Regions from separate parts of the Xanthocytophaga agilis genome, predicted to be linked through region 1. Evidence: riboswitches for the same ligand, from Rfam matches in the RefSeq annotation. Region 1 holds a riboswitch; each other region holds the start of a gene.
The links. A riboswitch is a leader RNA that binds a small molecule or an ion and turns the genes downstream of it on or off. The one in region 1 is predicted to bind S-adenosylmethionine.
Positions count from the first base shown of each region.

Region 2: it holds a riboswitch for S-adenosylmethionine, as region 1 does, so the genes downstream of both, QNI22_RS36360 (YceI family protein) here and QNI22_RS07080 (O-acetylhomoserine aminocarboxypropyltransferase/cysteine synthase family protein) in region 1, are expected to answer to the same signal.
Region 3: it holds a riboswitch for S-adenosylmethionine, as region 1 does, so the genes downstream of both, QNI22_RS24050 (cysteine desulfurase family protein) here and QNI22_RS07080 (O-acetylhomoserine aminocarboxypropyltransferase/cysteine synthase family protein) in region 1, are expected to answer to the same signal.

Region 1 is NZ_JASJOU010000002.1:102,855-107,340, forward strand. It holds gene QNI22_RS07070 (L-threonylcarbamoyladenylate synthase) at 1-333, shown strand, start outside; gene QNI22_RS07075 (hypothetical protein) at 369-935, opposite strand; SAM riboswitch class I at 1,169-1,273, shown strand; gene QNI22_RS07080 (O-acetylhomoserine aminocarboxypropyltransferase/cysteine synthase family protein) at 1,545-2,870, shown strand; gene QNI22_RS07085 (homoserine O-acetyltransferase family protein) at 2,942-3,994, shown strand; gene QNI22_RS07090 (homoserine dehydrogenase) at 4,032-4,486, shown strand, end outside.
Region 2 is NZ_JASJOU010000021.1:21,458-25,943, reverse strand. It holds gene QNI22_RS36375 (phytoene desaturase family protein) at 1-150, shown strand, start outside; gene QNI22_RS36370 (hypothetical protein) at 186-368, shown strand; gene QNI22_RS36365 (hypothetical protein) at 667-1,005, shown strand; SAM riboswitch class I at 1,659-1,762, shown strand; gene QNI22_RS36360 (YceI family protein) at 2,112-2,744, shown strand; gene QNI22_RS36355 (tetratricopeptide repeat protein) at 2,797-4,486, shown strand, end outside.
Region 3 is NZ_JASJOU010000009.1:221,633-226,118, forward strand. It holds gene QNI22_RS24045 (sterol desaturase family protein) at 1-1,006, opposite strand, end outside; gene QNI22_RS24050 (cysteine desulfurase family protein) at 1,251-2,414, opposite strand; SAM riboswitch class I at 2,640-2,743, opposite strand; gene QNI22_RS24055 (DUF4468 domain-containing protein) at 2,969-3,541, opposite strand; gene QNI22_RS24060 (SOS response-associated peptidase) at 4,156-4,486, shown strand, end outside.

The sequences.
Region 1 (4,486 bases):
GAATTTTCAGAACGTCCATTAACTGTGGTTTACTCCAATGGAAAAAATGTATCTTCCGATGTGTTAGCATCAGATCGAAGTATTGCGATTCGCTTAGTCAAAGACAATGATTTTCTGGTGAAGCTTATCGGAAAGTTTAATCGTGCGATTGTTTCAACTTCTGCAAATCGCCCTAATCAGTTTATTCCCAGAACACTAGATGATGTAGATCCTGAAATTGTCAAAGGCGTAGACTATGTTGTCCCAATGGATCAAAGCACCAAAAATGATTATCAGCTGGCCAATATACTCCGGTTGGAAGTCAATGGTGAAATTAAGTTTATCCGGAAATAGTAAGGGTTCAGGTATGATACCTGAACCTATCTTTCTTACTTTCCACTTATTTTTATAGAATTCATAACCTCTTTCGCAATAGGTTGCCAGCGTTCTTTTACCTGAACAGGACAATTGAAGGCCATAACATTCACTTTATTACGAATCGTTGTATATACAATATAAGAATATTGGCGTGTAACACCCTTATTAGCTGAATTAGGATCCTCATCACGCAATTCTGCGGTGTATTCCAAAACGACAAAATCCCGTTCATTAATCTGGACAACTCCTTCCTGAATAAAATCAACTTTAGTAAAGTTAGACCGGATTCCCGATTTAAAAAAGTCTTTCAACATTGCCAGATCCTGTTGCCTTCCAGGTGTAGTTGTTTGATTAAAAGAGAAATCAGCTACCCGGTCAGCACTTGAAAAACTAGCAGTTGGCTTTCGTGCTACAAAATATTTGGCGGCAATTTCATCATCTGTCATTGGATGAAAATCTTCAGGTAGCGAAACTGTAATTTGTTCTGTTAGCTTTGTCTTCTTTAGTTTAGGCACACCCTGAAAACCTATTCCCCAAGCCGTTAAAACCAATAAGAAAATCTTAAGTTGAAATCCCATAGCATTTTTAGAATAATGATGACCACAAAATAAGTGCAAAATCTGATCCCATCTCATTTTTTAAATTCTAATTGGGACATGTCTTTTTATAAAACATGAATTGTCCTCAAAACCTATACTAGGTTGATAAATGATTTTGCCATAGCTGAAGGTTTCATAAACAAATTTTGCAAATCTAAAAAACGCTTTCTACTTTTGTAACCCTGCAAGTCAATTACCCTCAACAAGTAATTGGTTTATACAGAAGACGGGAGAGAATAGGCTCGAAGAACGTCTGGCAACCTACCCTCAATGGCAAGGTGCTAAATCCTACCTAAGCTGATTAGGAAATATAAATCAAAAAATCATGCTTCTTAAAAAATCAATTTCAGGCCATTTGTGCATGACTGTGTTATTGCAACACATTCTACCAGCATTTTTTTGTGTATTGAGTTTCTTTCCTTTCCGAATGCGCTCTAGTTTGCGATGTGTGCAAAATTGTAGCGGAGTCGCATTACTCTACTAGTTTTATATACTTTAAGGAGATTTATTTGGAATTCCCTCTAAAAAAGCTGTATTTTCAAGAATCCAAATTTCAATCTTATTTAACAACCTCAAACACACCTAGTTATGTCTCAATTACGTTTCGAAACCCTACAACTGCATGCAGGTCAGGAAGTTGACCCTACTACACAATCACGTGCAGTGCCTCTTTACCAAACCACCTCCTACCAGTTCAAAGATTCTACACATGGTGCAAATCTGTTTGCCTTAAAAGAGTTTGGCAACATTTACACACGTATTATGAATCCTACTCAGGACGTTTTTGAGAAGCGGATTGCAGCATTGGAGGGAGGGGTTGCAGCACTGGCTGTAGCTTCAGGACACGCAGCACAATTTATTGCATTAAATAACATTCTCAATGTTGGTGACAACTTTGTCACTTCTCCGTTTTTATATGGAGGAAGCTGGAATCAGTTTAAAGTTTCATTTAAAAGGCTTGGTGTAGAAGCTCGCTTTGCCAAAGACAATGAACCAGCCAGCTTCGAACAATTAATCGATGAAAAAACCAAGGCTATTTATCTGGAAACGATTGGAAATCCTGGTTTGAATGTAGCAGACTTCGATGCCATTGCAGCCTTAGCCAAAAAGTATGATCTACCTGTAATCGTTGACAATACATTTGGTATTGGCGGTTATCTTTTCCGTCCATTGGAACATGGAGCCCATGTTGTTGTAGAATCAGCAACCAAATGGATTGGAGGTCATGGTACCAGTATTGGTGGGGTAATAATTGATGGTGGTAATTACAATTGGGGCAATGGAAAATACCCTCAGTTTACTGAACCTTCAGAGGGATACCACGGATTAAAGTTCTGGGAAATTTTTGGAGAAGGTAATCCTATTGGACTTCCTAATATCGCCTTCATTATCCGCTGCCGGGTAGAAGGTTTACGTGATTGGGGTCCAGCCATTAGTCCGTTTAACTCATTCCTATTCCTTCAAGGATTAGAAACCCTTTCTTTACGTGCAGATCGTCATGTGGAGAACGCACTGAAACTGGCCCAATGGCTGGAGGCACATGATCAGGTAGAAAGTGTAAACTATCCTGGTCTGCCAAGCAGCCCACATTATACACTGGCTCAAAAGTATCTGAAACGTGGAGCAGGATCAATTCTGACGTTCAACATCAAAGGAGGCAAAGATGAAGCTGAGAAATTTGTTAACAGCTTAAAGCTAACTAGCCATTTGGCCAATGTAGGAGATGCCAAGACGCTTATTATCCATCCAGCCTCAACAACTCATTCTCAATTGAATGAAACAGAACAACGCAGTGCCGGTGTAGAGCCTACATTACTGCGGGTGTCAGTAGGTCTGGAACATATTGAAGATATTAAAGCCGATTTTGAACAGGCATTTGTTAAAATTCACGAAGATAGCGCAGTATTAAATTAATATAAAAGGGTTTCATGGCTAAAATAACTAGCCATGAAACCAATCTTTTCATCCCTAATTATTAATTGAATTTGAATCTTTTACAATTCAGTTACGAACAAGAATTTACATTAGAGTCTGGAGAAACTTTAGCACGGTTCAATCTGGTGTATGGAACATCCGGCACACTAAATGAAACAAAAGATAATGTGATCTGGGTTTGTCATGCATTGACAGGAAATGCAAGTGCAGATGATTGGTGGTCAGGAATGATTGGAGAAGGTAAATTCTACAATCCTGATGAGCATTTTATTATATGTGCCAACATCATTGGTTCACATTATGGATCAACAGGGCCATTTTCATGGAATAACAAAACCGATGATCGATACTATCACGACTTTCCGTTTGTGACTATCCGGGATATGGTCAATGCCATGGAACTACTTCGTATTCACTTAGGCATTACAAAAATCCACACCTGTATTGGCGGCTCACTTGGTGGGCAACAGGCTATGGAATGGGCAATTCTGCAGCCTACTCTCATTGACAACCTGATTCTGATAGCCACCAATGCCTACCATTCAGCATGGGGAATAGCTTTCAATGAGTCACAACGTATGGCAATCGAAACAGATCCAACCTGGAAAGAAAAACGTCCGGATGCAGGTATCCAGGGAATGAAAACAGCCAGATCTATTGCCTTACTGTCTTATCGCCATTACGAAACATACACTCAGAAACAAACGTCACCTGATAAAAACAAACAGGATGATTTTCCTGCATCGTCTTATCAACGATACCAGGGTGAGAAATTGGCAAAACGATTTAATGCATTCAGCTATTGGGTATTGTCCAAAGCAATGGATTCACACAATGTAGGGCGTGGGCGTGGAGGAGTAGAAGCAGCACTACGGGTGATCCGATCCAAAACACTTGTCATAGGTATATCTACAGATATTTTATTTCCTGTATCAGAACAAAAATACTTGGCACAAACTATACCGAATGCGCAATACACAGAGATAGAATCCATTTATGGACATGATGGTTTTTTAGTAGAGTTTGAGATTTTGAGTCAGATACTAAAACAATTTTATATCTCCTCTGACATTCCGAAAGATATACCAGTAGAAAAAGAGTGAGATTTTTATTCATATAGACATATAAGTAAGACGTTACATGAGCAAGAAATTACGCATCGGTTTATTTGGCTTTGGCGTGGTAGGTCAAGGCCTTTACGACATTTTTACACATACAACAGATTTTAATGCCGAGATTGTCAAAATCTGTGTAAAAAACCCTCACAAATCCCGTCCATTACCCGCAGATCGATTTACATTCGATCCGGATGATATCTTGGGAGACCCAACTATCAATCTGGTTGTTGAAATGATCAACAACACAGAAGATGCGTATATCATTGCCAAAACAGCCCTTCAGAATGGAAAAACCGTTGTTTCTGCCAGCAAAAAAATGATTGCAGAAAATCTGGAAGAACTGGTTGCCTTACAAAATCAATACAACACACCAATTCTTTACGAAGCAGCAGTGTGTGGTAGTATTCCTATTATTCGAAACCTGGAAGAGTATTATGATAACGAGCTGCTCTACTCTGTAAGTGGTATTGTCAACGG
Region 2 (4,486 bases), on a different contig from region 1:
AAAACATCAGCCAAAGGCATTTATATCTGCTCTTCTTCAACGCCTCCTGGTGGAGGCGTACATGGTATGTGTGGATATTATGCGGCCAAAAGAGCTCTGAAAGATATCTTTAAAACACCTATTATGCCTCTAAAGCCTTTTTTGAATTAAAATACATTTATAAAAATATAGCTAACCTGATTTCGATGTCTCGAGTTACTCAAACCCTTCCTGAAAAAACACGATTTATCTTTACCGAAGACTGGACGGTAGTCGTACTTGGTATAACCATTATTGCTTTAGCGTTGGCAGGATTGCCTTTGCCTGTTCCTACAACCTCCTGTCAAAAATGGTATTATCAAACCCATGAAGGCAGGAGGATATGCTGATAGGAGTGCTGATATTGCTTATGCTTTGTTACAAGGAAGAATCCATATTGTTACTCCAGTCTTTCTCCTTGCTCACTTTATAGAGGAGTTACATATGAGCTAAAAGCTATTCCCAATTTGGGACATGTATAAGCCCAATCAGATTAATCAATTCAAGCTAATCGATCTTGTTAAGCAAATGATGACTAAGATTTGAGGAATGGGACACAATTGAGGCTTGAATAATATAATTATACATTCTGTATCTTTATTTGAAGTCAAAGAAAGGTTCGTTTATTTACCAGTTATATTCCATGATATGAAAATACAACTGACAAAAAATGCTAAAATAGGTTTGAAAGAAAAAATGGTTAAAGTAAGCAGGCTGCTACTGACAATCTGGGGCGGAATTTCACTGATAGGAGTAATAGTTATTGGTTGTTATGTAATATACTCAATGACTTTGGGCAACAGAGACGTAGAAGGTAAGGCAACTAAATCAGACGTGAGATTTGTATTAAACTGGTGTGGACTTGGCGACGAGAGGATTGAAAAAGTCTTGAATAGCTATAATTCCGCACATTCATTCACCGGCGACCATCTTGACGTTTATGAAATAAAAATAACGAATATAACGGTTGACGAACTAACTAAATGAAATGACAGTAGATCAAGAAATTGGTATCGGATGGACAGCCTCCCAACTGTTTAGATCAAGCGGTAACTTTTGTTGGTAATTGTCAACATAAGACACCATGGTTTCCGACAGTAGAAAAACTAAGGGCAGAAGACTTCTATGTTTACCCTCAGAGTATTTATTGTTATGGTGTTACTCCTTCAGCAGCAGAACTTATTTTCGTTAACCCAAAAGAGAAAAAGGTTTATTATATTAGTACAAAAATGTAGCGATAGAACTATAATGACCCAAAACTTGATTTTTTTGCTCCAAAACCCACTCTTTATAGATACTTGAAGTGTTAGAGACAATACCAGAATATGCGGTTACTATTACTAATTTTATTAGCAAATACGATCTTTTTTGGGTGTAACTCTTCCGTAAGCTTTCTTAGATTCGAAAAGATATTATTGGTCTTATTGATTCAGACCTTTTTATTTATAGTATTTGACATAGGAATATACTTCTTGCACTATCACAAAGATGTATTCTTTGACTATTTTCTTTTAACCTAAAAGTTGAAAAATATATAAATACATAATCTCTACAGAAAAAGTAGAGAAATGATTTGGAAATCACAAATTAGTCTCTACATTTGCATCATCTTACTAATTAAGCACCACCATTAATTAGTTAATTTATACAGAGGAAGGGAGAGAACAGGCTCGCAGAACTTCCAGCAACTTTCTGACCACCCGGAAACAGTGCTACATCCTGACCATTTTGGTAAAGATAAATTAACAAGACGATGAAACAACTCCTATTCTCAACATTTGTAAGACGTCTATTGCACACAACAGGGATGTACTATTTCTTAGTTGAGCCTATGGATTATACTATAACAAGCTACTATGAAGATAGTGGTTGTTGACAGAAATTTCTCTCTGCTATTATTTGTAATCACAAACATGTACTGTCTGCCGAACTGCCTTTGTTGGTAGGGTGGAAATGCTTTGTCTTTACAATCGAAAAATAAGTAACCAATCAACAACTACCTATAACCAATTGCTTCCAGAACCCTGGATTGAGAGATATTCACGGCTACTGCAAGTTTTATCTTTTGATTTACCACTAAACCAACAGTAATTATGAAACGTATTTCCTTTTTATTCCTTGCTATTGTCGCTTCTGTTTTAGTATCCTTTATCGGAAACAAAACGTCTAAGGGACAAACAACTCTGAAAGTAGACACACAAGCCAGTAAATTAGTTTGGACTGGTAAGAAATTTACTGGTCAGCATACAGGCAACATTGCATTGACCAGTGGCAATCTGATTGTAACAGATGGTAAGCTAAAAGGTGGAACTTTTGAAATTGATACACGAACAATCACTGTTACCGATATTACAGATAGTGAGCAAAACGCCAAACTGGTAAAACATTTAAAAGGCGATGACTTTTTTGGTGTAGAGAAGTTCCCAAAAGCTACTCTGACAATCACTTCTGCTACCCCAAAAGGAGGAGATGCCTATGACCTTTCCGGAAAGCTAACCATTAAAGGTGTAACTAACACAGTTAACTTCCCAGCTGTTGCGAAGATCGAAAAAGATAAAGCTACAGCAACTGCCAAGATAGTAGTAAACCGAACCAAATACGATATCAAGTATGGCTCTAAGTCTTTCTTCCCCAATATTGGAGATAAGTTTATCTACGACGATTTTGAACTGGATGTAAACATTGTTGCTACCGGACAATCTACTGCTACTGCAAAAGCGAAATAAAACAGATTTTAGCCTCTAAAGTAAAGTGTAAAAGTATAATTATAGTTAAAGTGTGAATGTAAGAAAGGGAATTAACCAATCTGATTTGGCTTTGGGTTCTGCCATTGCCTGCCCAAAGTCCAATCTTTCCTACCTTTCACAAAATACAGCAACCATACAACTCTATACAGTATTGATGAAATTTTACTTCTTACTAGTGTTACTGATTTCCTCTACCGCATTGGCTCAGCGTGTGAGACAGGAAGAGCATCATGCTCATTCGGGTGGAGGAGATCATAATCATCTGGCACATATACAGGCTTATCGGCAGGAAACTGTATATGTTCATAATCTTCCTGCCCCGCAATTACTCAAAGGAATTGGATCTTCTAATCTCAAAATAAAAACGTCTTCTGCACAGGCACAGGCTTATTTTAGTCAGGGGGTTGCTTTATTGCACTGCTTCTGGGATTTTGAAGCCTATCGTGCATTTAAAGAAGCTATTCGGCTTGATTCTGTTGCTCTTATGCCTTACTGGGGTTTATACAGTGCCATTGGTGCTATTGAAGGAGATGACTTTACAGCCGATAAATTATTAGCCGTTCAACAATTGAAAAAGCTAAAAGAAACAGCTTCTGAACATGAGAAGCTATACGCAGACGCAATACTGGCAAGAGATGAAGAACAAGATGGGAGTAAAAAAGAATATCAGAAGAAGCTGGAACTGATCATTCACAAATATCCGAAAGACATAGATGCCAAGTTATTTCTGGCATTAAGCAAAATGGGAGGGTACGATGCGGCTATGAATCCCCATGAAGGACAACTATATGCTGAATACCTTTTGCGTGATCTGCTGAAAAATTACCCTGAAAATGCTGCTGCTCATCACTACTGGATACATCTGATGGAAAACTGCTGTCCGGAACAGGCACTGGAGAGTTCTGCCAAGTTACCCAATTTGGCACCTGCCTCAGGACATATGGTGCATATGCCAGGGCATGTGTATTATAAGTTGGGTGACTACAAAAAAGCGTATGATGCCTTTGCTGCTTCGCTGGCTGTCGACTCTGCATATATGAAAGAGCAGGGAATTGCGGAAGTAGACGCCTGGAATTATATTCATAACATCAACTATCTTTTATCTAACTGTGCCGAAGATGGACGGTATGCAACGGCACTGTTATATGCAGAAAAGTTGAAAAGCATGCCTGCTACTAAAGAACGCAAACGAAAATATGAAGGCCGTTTCTTTTATCAGGGGGTAATTGCACCTGCCAAGATGGAACTGTGCTTTGGATTTTACAAGAAGGCTGCAGATCGTCTGGCTGCTATTCGGCTCGATCAGGATAGCTTATATACAACCAAAGCCATAGCCTACAAAGATGCTCTATATTACTTTGCTTCAGGAATGCATGCGGTAAAAAGCAACAAAATCGCTGATGCCAGAAAGTATGCAGATGCATTGGATGCTTCGTTATGGCGCAATAGTCACCAATTGCATTCTGATGATATTATCAATATCCGTAGGCTAAATGACCTGAATGTGGCTTCTCTTGAATTGCAGGGTGTAATTAAAAGTGCAGAAAATAACTATAATGAGGCTGTTGCCTTACTGGAAAAAGCAAAACAGAAAGAGGATGACCTGGGATATAGCGAACCTCCGTCTTATGCACGTCCGGTATTGATCAGTCTGGCCGAAACACATCTGAAAGCTCGTCAGTATGATAAGGCTATTAATGCTTACGAACAACTACTCGAAA
Region 3 (4,486 bases), on a different contig from region 1:
TCAATACTATTAATAGTGCTACTCCTATCTGTAGGCTAAGTGAAATCTGATGCTCAAATAAAATAACCAGAAACAAACTAAGAAGTACACTTCCAATCTGCCATATGACATAATTTTTAAATCGTATACCACTAGCATTTACTGACTTATTAAAAAGGAATCTTTGTTCCAATTTCTCTCTTACATATTCAGGAACCAGATCAGGACCACCAAAAATGATTTTTATTTTATTGCCCCACCCTTGGGTATGTTTGACTGTATACATTAGTTCCAGTATAAAATGGAAGTGCTGCCATAAAAAGCTATGACTGTTCAATGGCTTCGTTAAACCATAATGAGGTTCTTCCTTTTCTTCAACAAAAGTCCCGAAAATCTTATCCCAGATAATAAGAACATCTCCATAGTTCTTGTCCAGATAATGCTCATCTGAAGCATGATGCACCCGATGATGAGAAGGAGTTACCAATATATATTCCAGTATTCCCAGTTTGCCAATAGTACGTGTATGAATGAAGAAAGGATATGCACCATGAATTAATAAAATACTTGTAATCATCTCTGGTGGAAACCCGATCCAGGGTAGTACAGACCAAAAAACAACCCGAACCAATGCCTGAAAAACAGTAATACGTGCAGAAACAGTATAGTTAAAATCTTCACTTTGATGATGTACTACATGTACACTCCATAATAAGCTAATTTCATGAGCCAGACGATGATACCAATACCAGACAAAATCAGTGCATAGGAACAATGCCAGCCACAATAATATGCTTGGTTTGATATCAAATAAAGCAAAGTGAGTGTGTATGTATGTATAGAAATAATAGAAAATACCAACTGTAAATAAATCTGCAAGTCTTTCAGCAATGCCAATACTTATATTGACAATAGACCTGTCAAAATGGAAATAATCTTCTTTCTGTTGTTTTCTTGCGACCCAATATTCTAATGCTGTAAACAATAAGAAAATGGGAATTGCAAATGCCAGATAATTTAATTTCATAGTAAACAAGACCTTTATTGAAATATAAGTGGATAATCTTCTTTCAGTTTTTAATACCCTGGCAACAGCCTGAGAATAAGAAGAATACATTTACCACCATATATTTTTTATTCTATTTAGCCATTGCTCAGGGTATTTAAAACAGATCTTTTCATCTCACTTTACAAAAATACATAATTCCTATAGATTTTATAGAGATTATCATAAAAAATTTTCACTTTTTATATAAAGCACTAAAAAACAATCACTTAACCGCACCAGCATACTGTAATACATTTTGGGGTTCATAAATATTTGATAAAACCTTAACCAAGTAATCCACTTCTGCCAAGGTATTGTATTTACTAAATGAGAAGCGAATATTCTCTAGTTCCAGATTACGCCCCAACTGTCTAAGTACATGTGAACCATGCTCTACCAGATTTGAACAAGCACTTCCTCCTGATACATATATTCCTTTTTCATTCAGTATATCTACCAAAGCTCTATCACCTAAAGCAGGAAACCCGATATTAACAATAGAGGGAAGGCTCTTATCCTGTTGATCGCTATCTCCATTAAAGGTAAGTTGAGGAAATACTTCCTTCAATCTTCGGATAAGATAACCTTTTAATTTTTGCAGATATTTCTGTGTGTCATCCAGGTTCTCATAGGCAAGTGATAAGGCGGTTGACAAACCTACAATACCAGCAACATTTTCAGTACCCGCTCTCAAACTTTTTTCCTGAGAGCCACCATGTATCAATGGTTGCAAATGGATCTGTTTATTTACATAGAGAAAACCAATTCCTTTGGGCCCATGAAACTTATGGGCTGAACCAACTAAAAAATGAACAGGGACCTTTGATAGATTTAACTGCCTTTTCCCTAATGTCTGAACCGTATCAGAATGAAAAACAGCTTTATAGGTGCGACATATATTTCCAATTTCTTCTATTTCATTCAGATTCCCAATTTCATTATTTCCGTGCATCAGACTTACAAAGGATGCTGGATTCTTTTGTAATAAGTATTGAAGGTGCCCAAGATTAACTCTACCCCATGCATCTGTCTCAACCAGACTAACTCTTATCTGATAATTCTTCCGATAAAAATCCAGGCTTTTTAACACTGAATCATGTTCTAAAGGGCTTGTTATAAAATGCCGGAAACGTAACGTGTGAATACTCCCTGCCAATGCCAGATTATTTGCTTCTGTGGCTCCAGATGTAAAGAAAATCTCTTCAGGTGAAGCATGTAACAGAGTAGCGATTGTATTCCTGGCTGATTCTACTGCGTCTTTAGCCCGTCTTCCATATTGATGTGTTGATGAAGGATTACCATGATGCTTACCTAAGTAAGGTAACATAGCTTCTAATACCTGCGAATCTAAAGGTGTTGTAGCTGCATTATCGAAGTATATTTCCATAAAGTTGTACTAAAGAATAATAAGTGAAAAGATATGGAACAGACATAATAGAACTTTCTCTTCATAAGAGTTAGTATGTTCAGGCTATCTAAACATAGATATAGTGTCTGAGTAGAGGTCTAACCTCTTGTGTTGTTAATGTGATACAGAAAAAATGTATCTATCTCAGTAGCAACACATTCGTCCGCAGGTAGAGTAATAAGTTGTTTTTAGCATACGATTGTTAATTTATATTTACCTATTCGGTCAGGATGTAGCACTGTTTCCGGGTGGTCAGAAAGTTGCTGGAAGTTCTGCGAGCCTGTTCTCTCCCTTCCTCTGTATAAATTAACTAATTAATGGTGGTATTAATTAGCAGGATTATGTCACAAATATATAGTCAGTTTATAACATAACAAACAATTTGTCTACTTTTTTTATAGACATTACAGAATTAGTTTATTCCATTTTAATATTCACTCATAACTCACTCATTATCAAATGCAAAAAAGCTTTATAGTAGAAACTATAAAGCTTTCCAATTAATTATATTAATCAACATTGAATCATATATATTAATTTCCCATCTGAGTTAGTAGAGTATCCTTTGCTTCATTTTCGTTTTTAGCCAACAACGCAGCTTTCTCTACAACATCCTTTACAGAAGCTACCATCTTGGGCATTTGTTGATTTATTTGTGTCCTTATATCTTTCCAAACCAGATCATACCAAGGTTTCTCTACTGCATTAATCTTATAGGGAAAGCTAGGAGTCATCAGAATGGTATGAAATCGTATCTTTCCTTCATGTCTAAAATTTGTTATCTGATAACGAAAACCATCTTCTATAGCCACAAACTTAAAGTCAAACAAAATAAAACCTTTAGTAACTTCACTTGCTGCGTGTACATTACTATTATAGACCAGATAAGATGTTCCCTTTATTTCTCCTGCTCCTCTATCAGATTCTCGTATGGTTTCTTTAGGCATATATTCTTGCTGCCAGGAAGATAATTGTTTGTAAATCTCCTCTTTTTCTAGCTTATCTACCTTAATCTCTCCTGAAAACATCATTAACTCAGCGTGTTGAGCAATGCTTATTACACAGCTAATTAAAGCAATACCAATTGTCAGTACTAGTTTTTTCATAGTTAAAATATAATATGATTCACTCTTGTCTATTCCTGTAGACAAATATCTCACAAATTGTAAGAAGTTGTAGTTAACTAGTAATTGGACTATACGTGATAGGTGCATTATAACTATCTAAACATCTAATAATCGGTATAAAAATCCTGCTTTTACTATCTTTCTTATCGATTAACGTAAAAGTTTTTCCGATGAGACTGTTCTTTTTAGTACAATAAACATGTTTTATACCAGATAACTTTATCATATTAAAGGTTAAAAATACCAATACAACACTCTGTATATCAATTAATTAAAACTAAGCATACTCTATATACCCGAAAAAAGGATAAATTCTCATTAGTAAAACTTCATTCGTTTATATGAATTAGCTTACACTACCAGCCGCTGAGTTTTAGAAAAACTTACATATATAAAAAACAAGTATAAGTACTTAATCATCGCTTCATGTAAACAAACAGTTTAAGTAAATCGCTTTTTATGGCAACCAAAGACAAATTATTTTGTTAATAAAGTTATTACGATGAGTGAAGTTGTTAATTCAACGAGGTATCCATATTTTCTGTATTTTTATGGCTTTGTTGAACCGTGTCTTATTGAATATTTGTGAGTGTATGTACGATCGTTATTCCTTTAGTCTTCCAAAAGAAAAAATTATACGTCGTTTTGAGATAAAGGTCCCAGGAACCATAGAACCTCAATACAATATTTCTCCGGGAAATACTATATCTGTTATTACTGATCTGCAGCCTAAACAGTTGACAAAAGCGATATGGGGTATTTCAGAGAACAGAAAAACACCAATCCACAAGGTATTTATCAAACAGGATACTCAAAAGACAACTCCTCAAACAACCCAGTTACTCACACAACGTTGCATTATCCTTGCGGATGGATTTTATCTCTGGAAAAAAGTCTCCTATAAAAGTCGTATTCCTTACCGTA